One region of the Streptomyces sp. SS8 genome, then DNA from elsewhere that is predicted to be linked to it. Evidence: predicted binding sites of a transcription regulator. Region 1 holds the regulator's gene; each other region holds the start of a gene.
What was found. Region 1 encodes HrcA, which represses chaperone genes, less so after heat shock. Its sites were predicted from a motif close to TTNGCACTCNGNNNNNCNGAGTGCNAA; they were not measured.

Region 1 (4,205 bases):
CGGGAGCAGCTGCCGGGTGGTCGCCGGCTCGGCGACCTCCGGGAAGCGCAGCCGGCGCGACTGCTTGCCGGCCTCGCGCGCGGTGGAACGCCACTTGCGCAGCGCCTTCTGCCCGCGCTCGCCCCGCCACTGCGTGACGCAGCGCGAAGCGGACCAGGGCACGATCGCGTCCACGCCCGTCTCCGTCATCGTCTCCACGGCCAGCTCGCCGCGGTCGCCCTTGGGCAGGGCCTGGACGACGGTGATCCGCGGGCGCGGCTCCGGCTCGGTGCGCACCTCGGTGACGGCGACCTCCAGCCGGTCCTTCCCCTCGACCGCCGCGACGGTGCCGAAGGCCCCGGTGCCGGCCCCGTCGGTGAGGACGACCTCCTCACCCGCGCGCAGCCGCCGTACCGCGACGGCGTGCCGGCCCTCGGGCCCCTCCAGCGCCAGCACGGCGCCGGGGGCGGCACCGGCCAGGGCGGCGGTCTCGGCCAGGAAGACGGGGGCGGTCACACCGGCCGCCCGGCGGGGTGCGCCGGCCCGGTGGCCGGGGTGATCAGCTCGGTGGGCATGACGGCATCCTGCCACGCCCGCCGTGGACGGCCCCCGGACCCCCGGCCGACCCGCCCCAGCACCGCCTGAGCACCGTCTCAGCGACCGTTGAACGCATCCTTCAACCGCGAGAACAACCCCTGCTGCCCCGGCTGGAACTGGCCCGTGGGCCGCTCCTCGCCCCGCAGCTTGGCCAGGCGGCGCAGCAGCTCCTCCTGCTCCGGGTCCAGCTTGTTCGGCGTCTGGACCTCCACATGGACGATCAGATCACCGCGGCCGCCGCCGCGCAGATGCGTCACGCCGCGCTGGTGGAGCGGGACCGACTGGCCGGACTGGGTGCCGGGCCGGATGTCGACCTCCTCCAGGCCGTCCAGCGTCTCCAGCGGGACCTTGGTGCCCAGCGCCGCCGCCGTCATGGGGATGGTGACCGTGCAGTGCAGGTCGTCGCCGCGCCGCTGGAAGACCGGGTGCGGCACCTCGTGGATCTCGACGTACAGGTCGCCCGCCGGGCCGCCGCCCGGGCCGACCTCGCCCTCGCCGGCGAGCTGGATGCGGGTGCCGTTGTCGACGCCGGCCGGGATCTTCACCGTCAGGTTGCGCCGCGAGCGCACCCGGCCGTCACCGGCGCACTCCGGGCAGGGGGTGGGCACGACCGTGCCGAAGCCCTGGCACTGCGGGCAGGGACGAGAGGTCATGACCTGCCCCAGGAAGGACCGGGTGACCTGCGAGACCTCTCCGCGGCCGCGGCACATGTCGCAGGTCTGCGCGGAGGTGCCCGGGGCCGCCCCCTCGCCGCTGCACGTGGTGCAGACGACCGCCGTGTCCACCTGGATGTCCTTGGTGGTGCCGAAGGCCGCCTCGTCCAGCTCGATGTCGAGCCGGATCATGGCGTCCTGGCCGCGCCGGGTGCGGGACCTCGGCCCGCGCTGGGAGGCGGCGCCGAAGAAGGCGTCCATGATGTCGGAGAAGTTCCCGAAGCCCCCGCCGAAGCCGCCGCCCCGGCCCGCGCCGCCCGTGGGGTCGCCGCCGAGGTCGTACATCTGCTTCTTCTGCGGGTCGGAGAGCACCTCGTAGGCGGTGTTGATCTCCTTGAACCGCTCCTGCGTCTTCGGGTCCGGGTTGACGTCAGGGTGCAGTTCGCGCGCGAGCCTGCGGAAGGCCTTCTTGATCTCGTCCTGCGAGGCATCGCGCTGTACGCCCAGGACCGCGTAGTAGTCGGTTGCCACTTACGACTCCGCGAGGATCTGTCCGACGTAACGTGCCACTGCGCGTACCGCTCCCATCGTTCCGGGGTAGTCCATGCGGGTCGGCCCGACCACACCGAGCTTGGCGACCGCCTCGTCTCCCGAACCGTAACCGACCGAGACGACCGACGTGGACGTCAGCCCCTCGTGAACATTCTCATGACCGATTCGCACCGTCATGCCCGGATCCTTCGCCTCCCCCAGCAGCTTGAGCAGGACGACCTGCTCCTCCAGAGCTTCCAGCACCGGCCGGATGGTCAGCGGGAAGTCGTGCACGAAGCGGGTGAGATTGGCGGTGCCGCCGATCATCAGCCGCTCCTCGGTCTCCTCCACCAGAGTCTCCAGGAGGGTGGCGAGCACCGTCGAGACCGTGCCGCGGTCCTCGGCGTCGAAGGACTCCGGCAGGTCCTGCACCAGCCTGGGCACCTCCGAGAAGCGCTCGCCGACCACCCGGCTGTTGAGCCGGGCGCGCAGATCGGCCAGGGACGACTCCGAGATGGGGGCGGGGCAGTCCACCATGCGCTGCTCGACCCGCCCGGTGTCCGTGATCAGCACGAGCATCAGACGCGCGGGGGCCAGGAGCAGCAGCTCGACGTGGCGGACGGTCGAGCGGGTCAGCGAGGGGTACTGGACGACGGCGACCTGGCGGGTGAGCTGGGCCAGCAGCCGTACGGTGCGGCTGACGACGTCGTCGAGGTCGACGGCGTCCTCCAGGAAGTTCTGGATCGCCCGGCGCTCCGGCTTGGACAGCGGCTTGACGCCCGCCAGCCTGTCGACGAACAGGCGGTACCCCTTGTCGGTGGGAACTCGGCCCGCGCTGGTGTGCGGCTGGGCGATGTACCCCTCGTCCTCCAGGGCCGCCATGTCGTTGCGCACGGTGGCCGGGGAGACCTGGAGGTTGTGCCGCTCGGTCAGCGCCTTGGAGCCCACCGGCTCCTGCGTGCCCACGTAGTCCTGGACGATGGCGCGCAGGACTTCGAGTCTGCGTTCGCTGAGCATCTGGGCGCACCTCCCGTCCGGCCGTCTCTTTCCGGTCCTCTTTCCCTGGCGTTCTCTGGCACTCTCAGCCGGTGAGTGCCAGTCACCCTGTGCCAGTGTACGGCCGGTGACCGTGGCCAGGGCAAGGGCGGGCGCCGACCGGGAGGGCGATCCCCGCCACATCCCGGCGGGCACCGCCCGCGTGATGGCGCTAGCGTCGCGGTATGGAGACGGATTGGGAAGAGCTGTCGCCTGGAGTCGTACGCCGCCGCATGCCCGGCTGGGACGAGACGGTCGGGGCCGTGGCGGGCGAGTCGGGGATGCTGGTGGTCGACACGGGCGCGACGCTGGGTGACGGCGCGCGCGTCCGGCGGTACCTGCACGAGCGCTTCGGACTGCCGGTGACCCATGTGGCGCTGACCCATCCGCACTTCGACCACGTCCTGGGCGCCTCGGCCTTCGCCGGGGTGGAGGTCTACGGGGCGGTGGGGATCGAGGACCTGCTGGTCCACTCGAAGGACGAGTTGCGCCAGGACGCCGTGCGGCACGGCGTGGACCCGCGGGAGGCGGCCGAGGCGGTCGACGTACTCGTCCACCCGCACCACCGGGTAGCCGGCGAGCTGACCGTCCAGCTGGGCGGCCGGGAGGCGCTCCTGGCCAACGTCGGTCCGGCGCACACCGCCCACGACCTGGCGGTCGTGGTCCCCGGCGCCCTGGGCGGGCCGGACGTGGTCTTCTGCGGCGATCTGGTGGAGGAGTCCGGCGAGCCGCAGGCGGGCCCGGACTCCCACCCCGTCCACTGGCCGGCCGCGCTGGACCGGCTGCTCGCCCTGGGCGGCGAGGACGCGCGGTACGTGCCGGGCCACGGGGCGGTGGTGGACGCCGCCTTCGTCCGCGCCCAGCGTGACGGGCTGGCGGAGCGCTTCGGCACCGTCTGACGGGTGCCCCGGCGGGTTTCGCGGCGGGGCTCCGACCCAGGTTTCACAGCGGAGATCACGTAACACAATGACCGCATGCGCAGCAGACAGTACGGCCCCGACCTGACCCCTCCGTGGAAGCGGACCTCGCGGAACCACAGGCCCGCGCCCGAGGTGCCCGCCGAACCGGATCTGGTGGTGGAGGAGGTCACGACCGGCTTCTGCGGGGCCGTGGTGCGCTGCGAGAGGACGGCGCAGGGGTTCACCGTCACGCTGGAGGACCGCTTCGGCAGACACCGGGTCTTCCCGATGGAGCCGCGCGGTTTCCTGCTGGAGGGGAAGACCGTCACCCTCGTCCGGCCCCGGGCGGCGGCCCCGCCCGCCCCGAAGGCGTCCCGGCGCACGGCCTCGGGGTCGGTGGCGGTGCCGGGCGCCCGCGCGCGGGTGGCGCGGGCGGGGCGCATCTACGTCGAGGGGCGCCACGACGCGGAGCTGGTGGAGAAGGTCTGGGGCGACGACCTGCGGATCGAGG
Region 2 (4,205 bases), on a different contig from region 1:
TTCTCCGTGCTGCGCAAAATGCCGCTGCCCCGGCGGCTGGCCGGGACGGTGGAGGCGGAGTCGGGGTTCAACGACCCGCCCGTGGTCATCCTGGTGATCGCCTTCTCGGCGTCCGGCCAGATGGACTCGTGGTACTCCCTGGTCGGAAACATCGCGCTGCAGCTGGCGATCGGCATCGCGGCCGGAGTCCTCGTCGGCAAGCTGGGCGAGTACGGGATGCGGCACATGGCGCTGTCCTCCTCCGGCCTGTACCCGATCGCGGTGATGGCGCTGTGCGTCCTGGCGTACTCGGGGGGCACGCTGGCGCAGGGCAGCGGCTTCCTGGCGACCTACATCTGCGGGATCGTCCTCGGCAACGCCAAGCTGCCGCACCGTCCCGCCACCCGGGGCTTCGCGGAGGGTCTGGCCTGGATCGCGCAGATCGGCCTGTTCGTCCTGCTCGGCCTGCTGGCCGCCCCCTCGGAGCTGCTGGAAGACTTCGGGGCCGCGCTGACCATCGGAGTGGTGCTGACGCTGGTGGCCCGGCCGGTCTCGGTGCTGCTGTGCTCCCTGCCCTTCCGCCTGCCCCTGCGGGAGCAGGCGCTGATGTCCTGGGCAGGACTGCGCGGCGCGGTGCCCATCATCCTGGCGACGATCCCCATGGCCGAACCGGGCCGCGACAGCGGCCGGATCTTCAACATCGTCTTCGTCCTGGTGGTGGTCTTCACCCTGATCCAGGGCCCGACCCTCCCCTGGGTCACCCGGAAGCTGGGACTGGCCGACGGCGACGGTGCGCAGGACCTGGAGATCGAGTCGGCCCCGCTGGAGCGGCTGCGCGGCCATCTGATCTCGATCTCCATCCCGAAGAGCTCGCGGATGCACGGCGTGGAGGTGACGGAGCTGCGGCTGCCGAAGGGCGCGGCGGTCACCCTGGTCGTACGGGGGGACAGCAGCTTCGTGCCCTCGCCGACGACCGTCCTGCGACGCGGCGACGAGCTGCTGGTGGTCGCCACCGACGCGGTGCGGGACGCCACCGAGCGGCGGCTGATGGCCGTGGGCCGTGGCGGCAAGCTGGCTGGCTGGCTGGGGACGGCGGGCAGCTCGGCGCTGCGGAGGGGCTGAGGGGGGCGGGCCCGGGACGGGCTCGCGACGGGCCCGGGACGGGCCCGGGACGGGCTCGGGACGGGCTCGGGCCCGCGGGGTGATCGGCTACCCTGAGGCCGTACGTTTGTCCGACTTTCGGAGCTACCGGAGTTTCGACCCCGCCTGATGCAGGGCCGGCACGGCCGCCCGGCCGACCACACGCCGCGGTCCGTGCGAGAGGACGGCCTTCGGCGTGCCCCCGCCGTACCGCGACACCGCGCGCCGTACGGCCCGCGGCGCGCTACCAGGCGGCAGAAAGGTACGGCCGTGGCCACCACGGTCACTCCCGTCACGAACCGGAAGCCCGGCTACCGGGACCTGCTGCGCACCCCGGGTGCGTGGACGTTCCTGCTGCCCGGCTTCCTGGCCCGCCAGCCCTTCGCGATGCTGACGCTCGGCATCGTGCTGCTGGTCGAGGACACCACCGGATCGTTCGGCACGGCGGGCACCGTCTCGGCCGTGACCGGCGTGTCGATGGCCCTGTTCGCACCCCGGAGCGGCCGGCTCGCCGACCGCTTCGGCCAGCGGGCGGTCCTGGTGCCCGGGGTGCTGCTGCACGCCGCCGCCGTGGGCGTGCTGGCGGCCCTGGCGCTGTCCCGGGCACCGCTGTGGGCGCTGCTGCTGGCGGCCGTGCCGGCCGGCGCCTCGGTGCCGCAGGTCGGCCCGATGGTGCGGGCCCGCTGGGCGCATCTGCTCAGGGGCGGGCCGGGCTCGCCGGGCGGTTCGGGTCCGCCGGGTGATTCAGGCAGGCCGGGCGGCGCCCGGCTGCTGTCGACGGCTGCGGCGTTCGAGTCGGTCACCGACGAGCTCACCTTCGTCATCGGTCCGGTCCTGGCCACCGCCCTGTGCACCGGGGTGCACCCGGCCGCAGGGCTGGCCGCCGAGGCGGCCCTGACCGTCGTCGGCGGGCTGGTCTTCGCGGCCCAGCGCCGTACCGCGCCCCCCGCCCACCGCCGCGCCCGCGGAGCGGACGGCGCGCCGCACCCCTCGGCCCTGTCGGTGCCGGGGGTGCGGGTGCTGATCGTCGCCTTCCTCGGGATCGGCTCGGTCTTCGGCGGGATGCAGGTGTCGCTGGCCGCCTTCACCGACTCCATCGGGCAGCCGGGCCTCAACGGCGTGCTGTACGGGACCTTCGCCGCGGGCAACATGCTCGCCGGCCTCGTGTTCGGCGCCCTGACCTGGCGCTCGGCCCCGCAGCGGCGGCTGCTGGCGGCGTACGCGCTGCTGACGCTGACCACCGCGCCGCTGTGGGCGGTGGACGCGGTCCCGCTGCTGGCCGTCCTCGGACTGCTGGCGGGCATGGGCATCGCGCCGAGTCTGATCACCGGCTTCACCCTGGTGGAGCGGCTGGCTCCGGCCGGCGTGCGCACCGAGGCGTTCACCTGGATGGCCGGCGCGGTGGCGCTGGGCCAGGCCGGCGCCGCGTCGGCCGCCGGGCAGCTGACGGACGGCTTCGGGCCGAGCGCCGGGTTCACGGTGCCGCTGGCCGCCACGGCTCTGGCGCTGGTCACGGTGGCGGCGCTGCGCGGCCGGCTGAAGCCGCAGGACGGGCAGGCCGCGGACGGGCGGACGGGCGGCGGGCGGGAGCCGCGGACCGGGTGACGGGGGCTCCGGACGGAGGACGGGAAAGGGCCCTGGAGCGTGGCGCGAGTCACCGTCCACCGGCTCCCGGTGGACTAAGAGGCCGGAATACTGCACCATGGTGCGTCGTTAGCACTCCACAAGGAAGAGTGCCAGGAGGAGCAAGTGCCGACCTATCAGTACCAGTGCACCGAGTGCGGCGAGGGCCTGGAAGCGGTTCAGAAGTTCACCGACGACGCGCTCACCGAGTGCCCGAGCTGCAAGGGCCGCCTGAAGAAGGTGTTCTCCGCGGTCGGCATCGTCTTCAAGGGCTCCGGCTTCTACCGGAACGACAGCCGCGGTTCCTCGTCCGGCAGCACGTCGTCGTCCTCTTCGACATCGTCGTCCTCGTCTTCTTCGTCGTCCTCGTCGTCCTCGTCGGCGTCGTCCTCTTCCTCCGAGAAGAGCTCGGGCTCGTCCGGCGGCTCGTCGTCCAAGGCCGGCTCCTCGGCGGCCTGATCCCACCGTCTGCCGCCCTCCGGCCCGGAGCCGGAACCGGCTTCCCCCGGCCCCGTCTCGGTACGCACCGCGGCGGGGCCGCGGCGTCGGGCGGGGACTAGTGTGTTCGGCCATGAGCGCACAGGCGGAGACAGGCGTCATCGGCGGGTCCGGCTTCTACTCGTTCCTGGACGACGTGATAGAGGTCGCGGTGGACACGCCGTACGGCGAGCCCAGCGACTCCCTCTTCATCGGCGAGATCGCCGGGCGCCGGGTGGCCTTCCTGCCCCGGCACGGCCGCAAGCACCACCTTCCCCCGCACCGGATCAACTACCGGGCCAACCTGTGGGCACTGCGCTCGGTCGGTGTACGGCGGGTGCTGGGACCGTGCGCGGTGGGCGGTCTGCGGCCCGAGTACGGGCCCGGCACCCTGGTGGTGCCCGACCAGCTCGTGGACCGCACCAAGTCGCGCGTCCAGACCTTCTACGACGGCGAGGCGCTGCCCGACGGCTCGGTGCCGAACGTGGTGCACCTGTCCTTCGCCGACCCCTACTGCGAGACGGGCCGGGCGGCGGCCGTCGCGGCGGCGCGCGGGCGCGGCTGGGAGCCGGTGGACGGCGGCACCATGGTGGTGATCGAGGGGCCGCGCTTCTCCACCCGCGCGGAATCGCGCTGGCACGCGGCGCAGGGCTGGTCGGTGGTCGGGATGACGGGGCACCCGGAGGCGGTCCTCGCCCGCGAACTGGGCCTGTGCTACTCCTCGATGGCGCTGGTCACCGATCTGGACGCCGGTGCGGAGACGGGCGAGGGCGTCTCGCACGAGGAGGTGCTCCAGGTCTTCGCGCAGAACGTCGGGCGGCTGCGCGAGGTGCTCTTCGACACGGTGGCCGGGCTGCCGGCGGAGCGGGACTGCGCGTGCGCGACGGCGCTGGACGGGATGGACCCGGGGATCGAGCTTCCGTAAGGGCCGCCGGCCTCCCGGCAACCGGCCGGGGGCGCTGCGGGAACGGCGGAGCGCGCGGCAG
Region 3 (4,205 bases), on a different contig from region 1:
GGCTGCGCGAGCTGATCGCCCTGGGGCTGGTCGAGGACCGGCCCTACAAGATCTTCGGCGCCCAGGCCGAGGGCTGCTCGCCGGTGGCGCGGGCCTTCAAGGACGGCCACGACGTGGTGCGGCCGGTGAAGCCGGACACCATCGCCAAGTCGCTGGCCATCGGCAACCCGGCCGACGGCCCGTACGTGCTGGACATCGCCCGCCGCACCGGAGGCGCGGTGGAGGACGTGAACGACGGGCAGATCGTCGACGCGATCAAGCTGCTGGCCCGCACCGAGGGCGTCTTCGCCGAGACCGCGGGCGGCGTGACCGTCGGCGTGACGAGGAAGCTGATCGAGGCCGGTGTGCTCGACCCGTCCCTGACCACCGTCGTCCTCAACACCGGCGACGGCCTCAAGACCCTGGACGCGGTGGCGCCGACCACCGGACCGTCCGCGATCATCCGTCCGAACCTGGACTCCTTCCGAGAGGCTGGCCTGGCATGAGCGTCACCGTCCGAATCCCGACCATCCTGCGCACCTACACCGGCGGCCGGGCCGAGGTGCCCGCCGAGGGCGCCACGCTCGCCGAGGTCATCGCGGACCTGGAGAAGAACCACCAGGGCATCTCCGCCCGGGTGCTGGACGACTCCGGCAAGCTGCGCCGCTTCGTGAACGTCTACGTCGACGACGACGACGTCCGCTTCGCCGACGGTCTGGGGACGCCGACGCCGGACGGCTCGGGAGTCTCCATCATCCCGGCCGTCGCGGGCGGCTGCTGACCGGACGGCCGGCGGCCGGACCTTCGGCGCCGTACGCGCCACCGCACGCGGGCGGCCCCGCGCCCCCTCTCGCACGGAGGGGGGCGCGGGGCCGCCCGCGTGTGCGCTCCATGGGGGAGGGCGTGTGGCAGCGACGGGAAACGGAATTGGTAATTCCGGCCCCTGGAGAGCGGTAGAGTGAGCGTGCCTCCCCCCAAGTGCGCACTTCGGCGCCCATGAGAACGCGACAACTTGTGCCCGGATTTACCGCGTGAATTGTCGTGTCGGTCCGCTATGCCCGGCCCGAGTTGCCCCGCTTTCCCGCCGTTCATGTGCTTATCGGCAATCCGGCGTGACCGGAATTCTCGTCCGACAGACCTGTTGCGGAGGGCGTCTGCCCAGATACATTCAGCCGCGGTCGACGCGTTCCGGCGCACGCCGCCCCCTCTCGCCGGGGGGTGGTGACTGACCCGGGTCCGCGGAGCGCGGGCTCGCGCAAGGGCCGGCAATAGGGGAGTTAGGAATGGCTCAAGGCACCGTCAAGTGGTTCAACGCGGAGAAGGGATACGGCTTCATCGCGGTCGACGGTGGGGCGGACGTGTTCGTCCACTACAGCGCGATCCAGATGGACGGATACCGCACCCTTGAGGAAGGGCAGCGGGTCGAGTTCGAGATTTCGCAGGGCCAGAAGGGCCCGCAGGCGGACATGGTCCGCGTGACGGCCTGAAGCGCCGGACACACGCACCACGACGCACACCAGCAGTAGACGGCACAGGAGGGCCCGCGTCCCGGCAGGGGCGCGGGCCCTCCTGTTGTGCGCCCGCGCACCGGGGAGGGCCCGCGGTTCCGTCCGCGCTCCGTCTCCGCGCTCCGTCTCCGCGCTCCCCGTCTCCGCGCTCCCCGTCTCCGCGCTCCCCGCCTCCGTGCCCGTACCGCCGGGTACGGGCGCGCGGAACACCTGCGCGCTTGCACTCGGAGGGGTCGAGTGCTAATCATTGGCGTTAGCACTCTGAAGGTGAGAGTGACAAAGCAAGGACCGGTTCGGTGAGGTCCGCAAGCCCGGTGGAGCAAGGAACCGCCGGGCCGGTGGGCCGTCCGTCGCGGGCGCCAGAGCGGTCCGGACACATCCCAAACCCGCCCCTGGCCTTCGGCATGGGGAACCCCAGGGAGGACCACTTCACATGGCCAAGACCATCGCGTTCGACGAGGAGGCGCGGCGCGGCCTCGAGCGCGGGATGAACCAGCTCGCCGACGCCGTCAAGGTCACGCTCGGCCCCAAGGGCCGCAACGTCGTCCTTGAGAAGAAGTGGGGCGCCCCCACGATCACCAACGATGGTGTCTCCATCGCCAAGGAGATCGAGCTCGAGGACCCGTACGAGAAGATCGGCGCCGAGCTGGTCAAGGAGGTCGCGAAGAAGACCGACGACGTCGCCGGTGACGGTACGACCACCGCGACCGTCCTGGCCCAGGCGCTGGTCCGCGAGGGTCTGCGCAACGTCGCCGCCGGCGCCAACCCGATGGCCCTCAAGCGCGGTATCGAGAAGGCCACCGAGGCCGTCTCCGCCGCCCTGCTGGAGCAGGCCAAGGAGGTGGAGACCAAGGAGCAGATCGCCTCGACCGCCTCCATCTCCGCCGCCGACACCCAGATCGGCGAGCTGATCGCCGAGGCCATGGACAAGGTCGGCAAGGAAGGCGTCATCACCGTCGAGGAGTCGCAGACCTTCGGTCTGGAGCTCGAGCTCACCGAGGGCATGCGCTTCGACAAGGGCTACATCTCCGCCTACTTCGCCACCGACATGGAGCGGATGGAGGCGGTCCTGGAGGACCCCTACATCCTGATCGCCAACTCCAAGATCAGCGCCGTCAAGGACCTGCTCCCGCTGCTGGAGAAGGTCATGCAGGCCGGCAAGCCGCTGCTGATCATCGCCGAGGACGTCGAGGGCGAGGCCCTCTCCACCCTGGTGGTCAACAAGATCCGCGGCACCTTCAAGTCCGTCGCCGTCAAGGCCCCGGGCTTCGGCGACCGCCGCAAGGCCATGCTCGGCGACATCGCCATCCTCACCGGTGGCCAGGTCATCTCCGAGGAGGTCGGCCTCAAGCTGGAGAACGCCGGTCTGGAGCTGCTGGGCCGCGCCCGCAAGGTCGTCATCACCAAGGACGAGACCACCATCGTCGACGGTGCCGGTGACAGCGAGCAGGTCAACGGCCGCGTGAGCCAGATCCGCGCCGAGATCGAGAACTCCGACTCCGACTACGACCGCGAGAAGCTCCAGGAGCGTCTGGCGAAGCTGGCCGGCGGCGTGGCCGTCATCAAGGCCGGCGCCGCCACCGAGGTGGAGCTCAAGGAGCGCAAGCACCGCATCGAGGACGCGGTGCGCAACGCCAAGGCGGCCGTCGAGGAGGGCATCGTCGCCGGCGGCGGCGTGGCCCTGCTGCAGGCCTCCGCGGTCTTCGAGAAGCTGGAGCTCGACGGCGACGAGGCCACCGGTGCCGCCGCGGTCAAGGCCGCGCTGGAGGCCCCGCTGAAGCAGATCGCGGTCAACGCCGGCCTCGAGGGCGGCGTCATCGTGGAGAAGGTGCGCAACCTGACCCCGGGCCACGGCCTGAACGCCGCCTCCGGTGAGTACGTGGACATGATCGCCGAGGGCATCATCGACCCGGCCAAGGTCACCCGCTCCGCGCTGCAGAACGCCGCCTCCATCGCGGCGCTCTTCCTCACCACCGAGGCCGTCATCGCCGACAAGCCGGAGAAGGCCGCGGGCGGCGCCGACGCCGCCGCCGCTGCCGGCATGGGCGGTGGCATGGACTTCTGATCCGCCCGGCGGATCGGTGGTTCCCACCGGGCGCGCACCGCGCGCACGGTGAACAGGGCGGCACCCCGCGAGGGGTGCCGCCCTCTCGCTATGTCCAGTATGTGAGATTTGGCACCGCGTCGCGGCCTGCCCGGGAGGCGGCGCACCGGATAGCCTCCCGTGGGCCGCGTACGGGCGATCCCCCGCGCGGCGCCTTCACTCTGTTTCCAGAGCCGAACCCACCCCACACGACTCCTGGACGGCACCTACGCGATGAGCACGCTCGAAACAGTGATCGTCGAGATCAACGACCACTTCTGGACCTATCTGCTGATCCCCCTGGTGGCCGTGGCGGGCCTGTACTTCACCGTCCGCTCCAAGGCCATGCAGATCCGGCTCCTGCCGGAGATCGTCAGGACGGTCGCGGAGCGGCCCCGTGCCGGGACCGACGGCAGGAAACCGGTCTCCCCGTTCGGCGCCTTCACCATCTCCGCCGCCGCCCGCATCGGCACCGGCAACATCGCCGGCGTCGCGGCGGCCATCACCGTCGGAGGGCCGGGCGCGGTCTTCTGGATGTGGATGATGGCCCTGGTCGGCGGCGCCTCCGCGTTCGTGGAGTCCACCCTCGCCCAGCTCTACAAGGTGCGCGACCGGAGCAAGGGAGGCGAGGGCGC
Region 4 (4,205 bases), on a different contig from region 1:
GTACTCGGCCCGCAGCGGCACATCGGATGCCCCTTCGAGCGCGGCCAACAGATCGATGGGGTCATGCGGCTCGTTCATCGGCTCGTTCATCGGCTCGGTGATGGGATCGGCGGCGATGGCTGTCCTCCCCGTGTCGCTGATGTCAGGCTACGCCGCACCGGGTGCCCCGCGAGCGATTGTTCGCCGACCCGTGCGGTGCTCGGACCGGAACGTGTGACCATCACCCGTACGGGTGTCCTCTTCAGCGGAGCGGGTGGCCAAGAAGCATCGTCGGGGCGCCCGCGGCGCGGGTGAGGAAGACGGTGGCCGAGTGCGGGCCGGACGGCTTCACCTTCCGGCGCAGCTCCTCCGGTTCGACCGCCGAGCCGCGCTTCTTGACCGTCAGCGTCCCGACGCCGCGCTCGCGCAGCAGCGCCTTCAGCCGCTTGACGTTGAAGGGGAGGGTGTCGGTGATCTCGTACGCGGTCGCGTACGGCGTCGGGCGGTGCTCCTCGGAGGTGACGTAGGCGATCGTCGGGTCGATCAGGCGTCCGCCGACCAGCTCGGCCACCTCCGCGACCAGATGCGCGCGGATCACCGCGCCGTCCGGCTCGTACAGATAGCGGCCGACGGGGCCGGAGGGCGGATCCGGCAGGCCGGCGGAGTCCAGGGTGCGGGGGCCGGGCAGCAGGGTGGCGCGCACCCGGGGCGCCCCGCGCGAGGCGGCGCCGAACCACAGCACGGCCTCCTTCACGTCCCCTCCGTCGGAGATCCACTCCGCCGCCGCGCCCTCCGGCACCGCCTCGTGCGGGATGCCGGGGGCCACCTTCAGCGCGGCGAGCGGGGCGCGCCGGGCGGCCTCCACCGCCCAGGACAGCGGCGGCGAGTACGCCTCGGGGTCGAAGATCCGGCCGCGTCCGCCGCGGCGGGCCGGATCGGCGAAGACGGCGTCGAAGCCGGACGCGTCCACCTCCGTCACGTCCGCGCAGCGCACCTCGATCAGGTCGGACAGGCCCAGCGCCCCGGCGTTGGCCCGGGCGACGGCGCAGGCCAGCGGGGAGCGGTCGACGGCCAGGACCTCGATCCCGGCGCGGGCCAGCGCGATGGCGTCGCCGCCGTTGCCGCAGCACAGGTCGGCCAGCCGCCGCACCCCCAGGGCGGCGAAACGGCCGGCGCGGTACGCGGCCACGCTCGCGCGGGTGGCCTGCTCCACGCCGTCGGGGGTGAAGTACATCCGCGCCGCGTCGTCGGCCCCGAACTTCGCCGCCGCCCGCTGCCGCAGCCGGGCCTGGGCGAGGGCCGCCGAGACCAGCCCGGCCGGGTGGTCGCGGCGCAGCCGGGTGGCGACGGCCAGCTCCCGCCCGGGGTCGTAGGACCGCAGCTTCGCCAGCAGGGCCTGTCCCTCGTCGGTCAGCAGACGGTGGAAGACGGAGACGGGGTCGCCGACGGCCGGGTTGGTGCTCATCGGCCCGTCACCGCGGCGCGCGGTACAACGTGGTCAGGTCGATGTCCATGGGGAAGGGCACCGGGAGGACGAGCTTGTCGCGGTGAATCCCGGTGGGGACGTATGCGCCGGTGGTGTCGTCGAGCTCGTAGACGTGCACGACTGGCTTGCGGTCTTCCTTCTCCACTCGCCAGAAGTGGCGGATACCGGCCCGGGCGTACTTCAGCGGTTTGGTCTCGCGGTCCCGCACGGCCGACTCCTCGGAGACGATCTCGACGACGAGGACGACCTCCTCGGGGAGGTACGCGGTGCGTTCGTCATGTGGCGGACCGCTGACGACGAGGATGTCGGGCTCCGGGCGTTGGCGCTTCCCCAGCCGGATCGTCATCTCGAACTCGACCCACAGGCCGTGGGGGGCCGCGAGTTCTATGGCGTTGGACAGTCGCCGCGTCACCTGGCCGTGGAACGAGGTCTGCGGGGACCTCATCACGAGGGCTCCGTCGATCAGCTCGAAGCGCGGGGCGTCCGGTGGGAGCCGGTCCAGGTCGTCGGCGGTCCAGCCGCCGGGCGGCGGATAGAACCAGTCGGGCAGGGGCTCTGCTGTCATCGGCGGTACTCCTTGACGGGCGGGCACCTGTGACGCGGTACGGGGTCAGCGTACCGGCGCACCGGCGCGCAACGCGCCGTGCGCTGGCACTCCGGTTGACTGAGTGCTAACGCCGTCATAGTCTCAGCATTGGCACTCCCCCATGGAGAGTGCCAGCTCAAGCGACGGGCAGATCCGGCACCCGCGACGACGGATCTACCAGGTCGCCACCCCAGACATCCAAACCCCGCCGAGATCTCCGAAGGGGGAGGTCGGATCGTGACGACCGCCACCAGCTCCAAGGTTGCCATCAAGCCGCTCGAGGACCGCATCGTGGTCCAGCCGCTCGACGCCGAGCAGACCACGGCTTCCGGCCTGGTCATCCCGGACACCGCGAAGGAGAAGCCCCAGGAGGGCACCGTCCTCGCCGTCGGTCCGGGCCGTTTCGAGGACGGCAACCGCCTGCCGCTCGACGTGAAGGTCGGCGACATCGTGCTGTACAGCAAGTACGGCGGCACCGAGGTGAAGTACAACAACGAGGAGTACCTCGTCCTCTCGGCGCGCGACGTTCTCGCGATCATCGAGAAGTAAGCACCGCGAAGACTGCCTGTGATCCGCGCCCTGGTACCCGCGTCCGAGACGTCCGGGGCCGGGGCGCGGTTCCTTTGACGAGGACTCCGAGAGGACCCAAGCAACCATGGCGAAGATCCTGAAGTTCGACGAGGACGCCCGTCGCGCCCTCGAGCGCGGTGTCAACAAGCTCGCCGACACCGTGAAGGTGACGATCGGCCCCAAGGGCCGCAACGTCGTCATCGACAAGAAGTTCGGTGCCCCGACCATCACCAACGACGGTGTCACCATCGCCCGCGAGGTCGAGGTCGACGACCCGTACGAGAACCTGGGCGCCCAGCTCGTGAAGGAGGTGGCGACCAAGACCAACGACATCGCGGGTGACGGCACCACCACCGCCACCGTGCTGGCCCAGGCACTGGTCCGCGAGGGCCTGCGCAACGTCGCCGCCGGCGCCTCCCCGGCCGCCCTGAAGAAGGGGATCGACGCCGCGGTCAAGGCCGTCTCCGACGACCTGCACGCCACCGCCCGCCCGATCGACTCCAAGTCCGACATCGCCGCCGTGGCCGCGCTGTCCGCCCAGGACAAGCAGGTCGGCGAGCTGATCGCCGAGGCGATGGACAAGGTCGGCAAGGACGGCGTCATCACCGTCGAGGAGTCCAACACCTTCGGTCTGGAGCTGGACTTCACCGAGGGCATGGCCTTCGACAAGGGCTACCTGTCGCCCTACATGGTCACCGACCAGGAGCGTATGGAGGCCGTCCTCGACGACCCCTACATCCTGATCCACCAGGGCAAGATCTCCTCCATCCAGGACCTGCTGCCCCTGCTGGAGAAGATCATCCAGACCAACAGCTCCAAGCCGCTGCTGATCATCGCCGAGGACGTCGAGGGCGAGGCCCTCTCCACGCTGGTGGTCAACAAGATCCGCGGCACCTTCAACGCGGTGGCCGTCAAGGCCCCGGGCTTCGGCGACCGCCGCAAGGCGATGCTCGGCGACATGGCGACGCTGACCGGCGCCACCGTCATCGCCGAGGAGGTCGGCCTCAAGCTCGACCAGGCCGGTCTGGACGTGCTGGGCACCGCCCGCCGCGTGACCGTCACCAAGGACGACACCACCATCGTCGACGGCGGCGGCAAGGGCGAGGACGTGCAGGGCCGCGTCGCGCAGATCAAGGCCGAGATCGAGACCACCGACTCCGACTGGGACCGCGAGAAGCTCCAGGAGCGTCTCGCGAAGCTGGCCGGCGGCGTGTGCGTGATCCGTGTGGGCGCGGCCACCGAGGTCGAGCTCAAGGAGAAGAAGCACCGTCTGGAGGACGCCATCTCCGCGACCCGCGCCGCGGTCGAGGAGGGCATCGTCTCCGGCGGAGGCTCCGCGCTGGTCCACGCCTCCAAGGTGCTGGAAGACAGCCTGGGCAAGGACGGCGACGAGGCCACCGGTGTCGCGGTCGTCCGCCGCGCCCTGGTCGAGCCGATGCGCTGGATCGCCGAGAACGCCGGCCTGGAGGGCTACGTCATCACCTCCAAGGTCGCCGAGCTGGAGAAGGGCCACGGCTTCAACGCCGCGACCGGCGAGTACGTCGACCTGGTCAAGGCCGGCGTCATCGACCCGGTCAAGGTCAC

Region 2: the regulator HrcA is predicted to act here: its motif matches at 2,833-2,859, upstream of ACW69E_RS25940 (FmdB family zinc ribbon protein).
Region 3: the regulator HrcA is predicted to act here: its motif matches at 1,705-1,731, upstream of groL (chaperonin GroEL).
Region 4: the regulator HrcA is predicted to act here: its motif matches at 2,114-2,140, upstream of groES (co-chaperone GroES).

The regions. Positions count from the first base shown of each region.
Region 1 is NZ_JBSVCZ010000001.1:83,625-87,829, forward strand. It holds gene ACW69E_RS00355 (16S rRNA (uracil(1498)-N(3))-methyltransferase) at 1-495, opposite strand, end outside; gene dnaJ (molecular chaperone DnaJ) at 633-1,760, opposite strand; gene hrcA (heat-inducible transcriptional repressor HrcA) at 1,761-2,777, opposite strand; gene ACW69E_RS00370 (MBL fold metallo-hydrolase) at 2,981-3,694, shown strand; gene ACW69E_RS00375 (DUF3097 domain-containing protein) at 3,770-4,205, shown strand, end outside.
Region 2 is NZ_JBSVCZ010000037.1:31,137-35,341, forward strand. It holds gene ACW69E_RS25930 (potassium/proton antiporter) at 1-1,101, shown strand, start outside; gene ACW69E_RS25935 (MFS transporter) at 1,390-2,724, shown strand; gene ACW69E_RS25940 (FmdB family zinc ribbon protein) at 2,869-3,201, shown strand; gene ACW69E_RS25945 (S-methyl-5'-thioadenosine phosphorylase) at 3,314-4,144, shown strand.
Region 3 is NZ_JBSVCZ010000003.1:153,526-157,730, forward strand. It holds gene thrC (threonine synthase) at 1-485, shown strand, start outside; gene ACW69E_RS04625 (MoaD/ThiS family protein) at 482-760, shown strand; gene ACW69E_RS04630 (cold-shock protein) at 1,263-1,466, shown strand; gene groL (chaperonin GroEL) at 1,921-3,552, shown strand; gene ACW69E_RS04640 (alanine/glycine:cation symporter family protein) at 3,805-4,205, shown strand, end outside.
Region 4 is NZ_JBSVCZ010000007.1:201,546-205,750, forward strand. It holds gene ACW69E_RS09910 (Uma2 family endonuclease) at 1-78, opposite strand, end outside; gene ACW69E_RS09915 (class I SAM-dependent methyltransferase) at 242-1,444, opposite strand; gene ACW69E_RS09920 (Uma2 family endonuclease) at 1,452-2,030, opposite strand; gene groES (co-chaperone GroES) at 2,289-2,600, shown strand; gene groL (chaperonin GroEL) at 2,707-4,205, shown strand, end outside.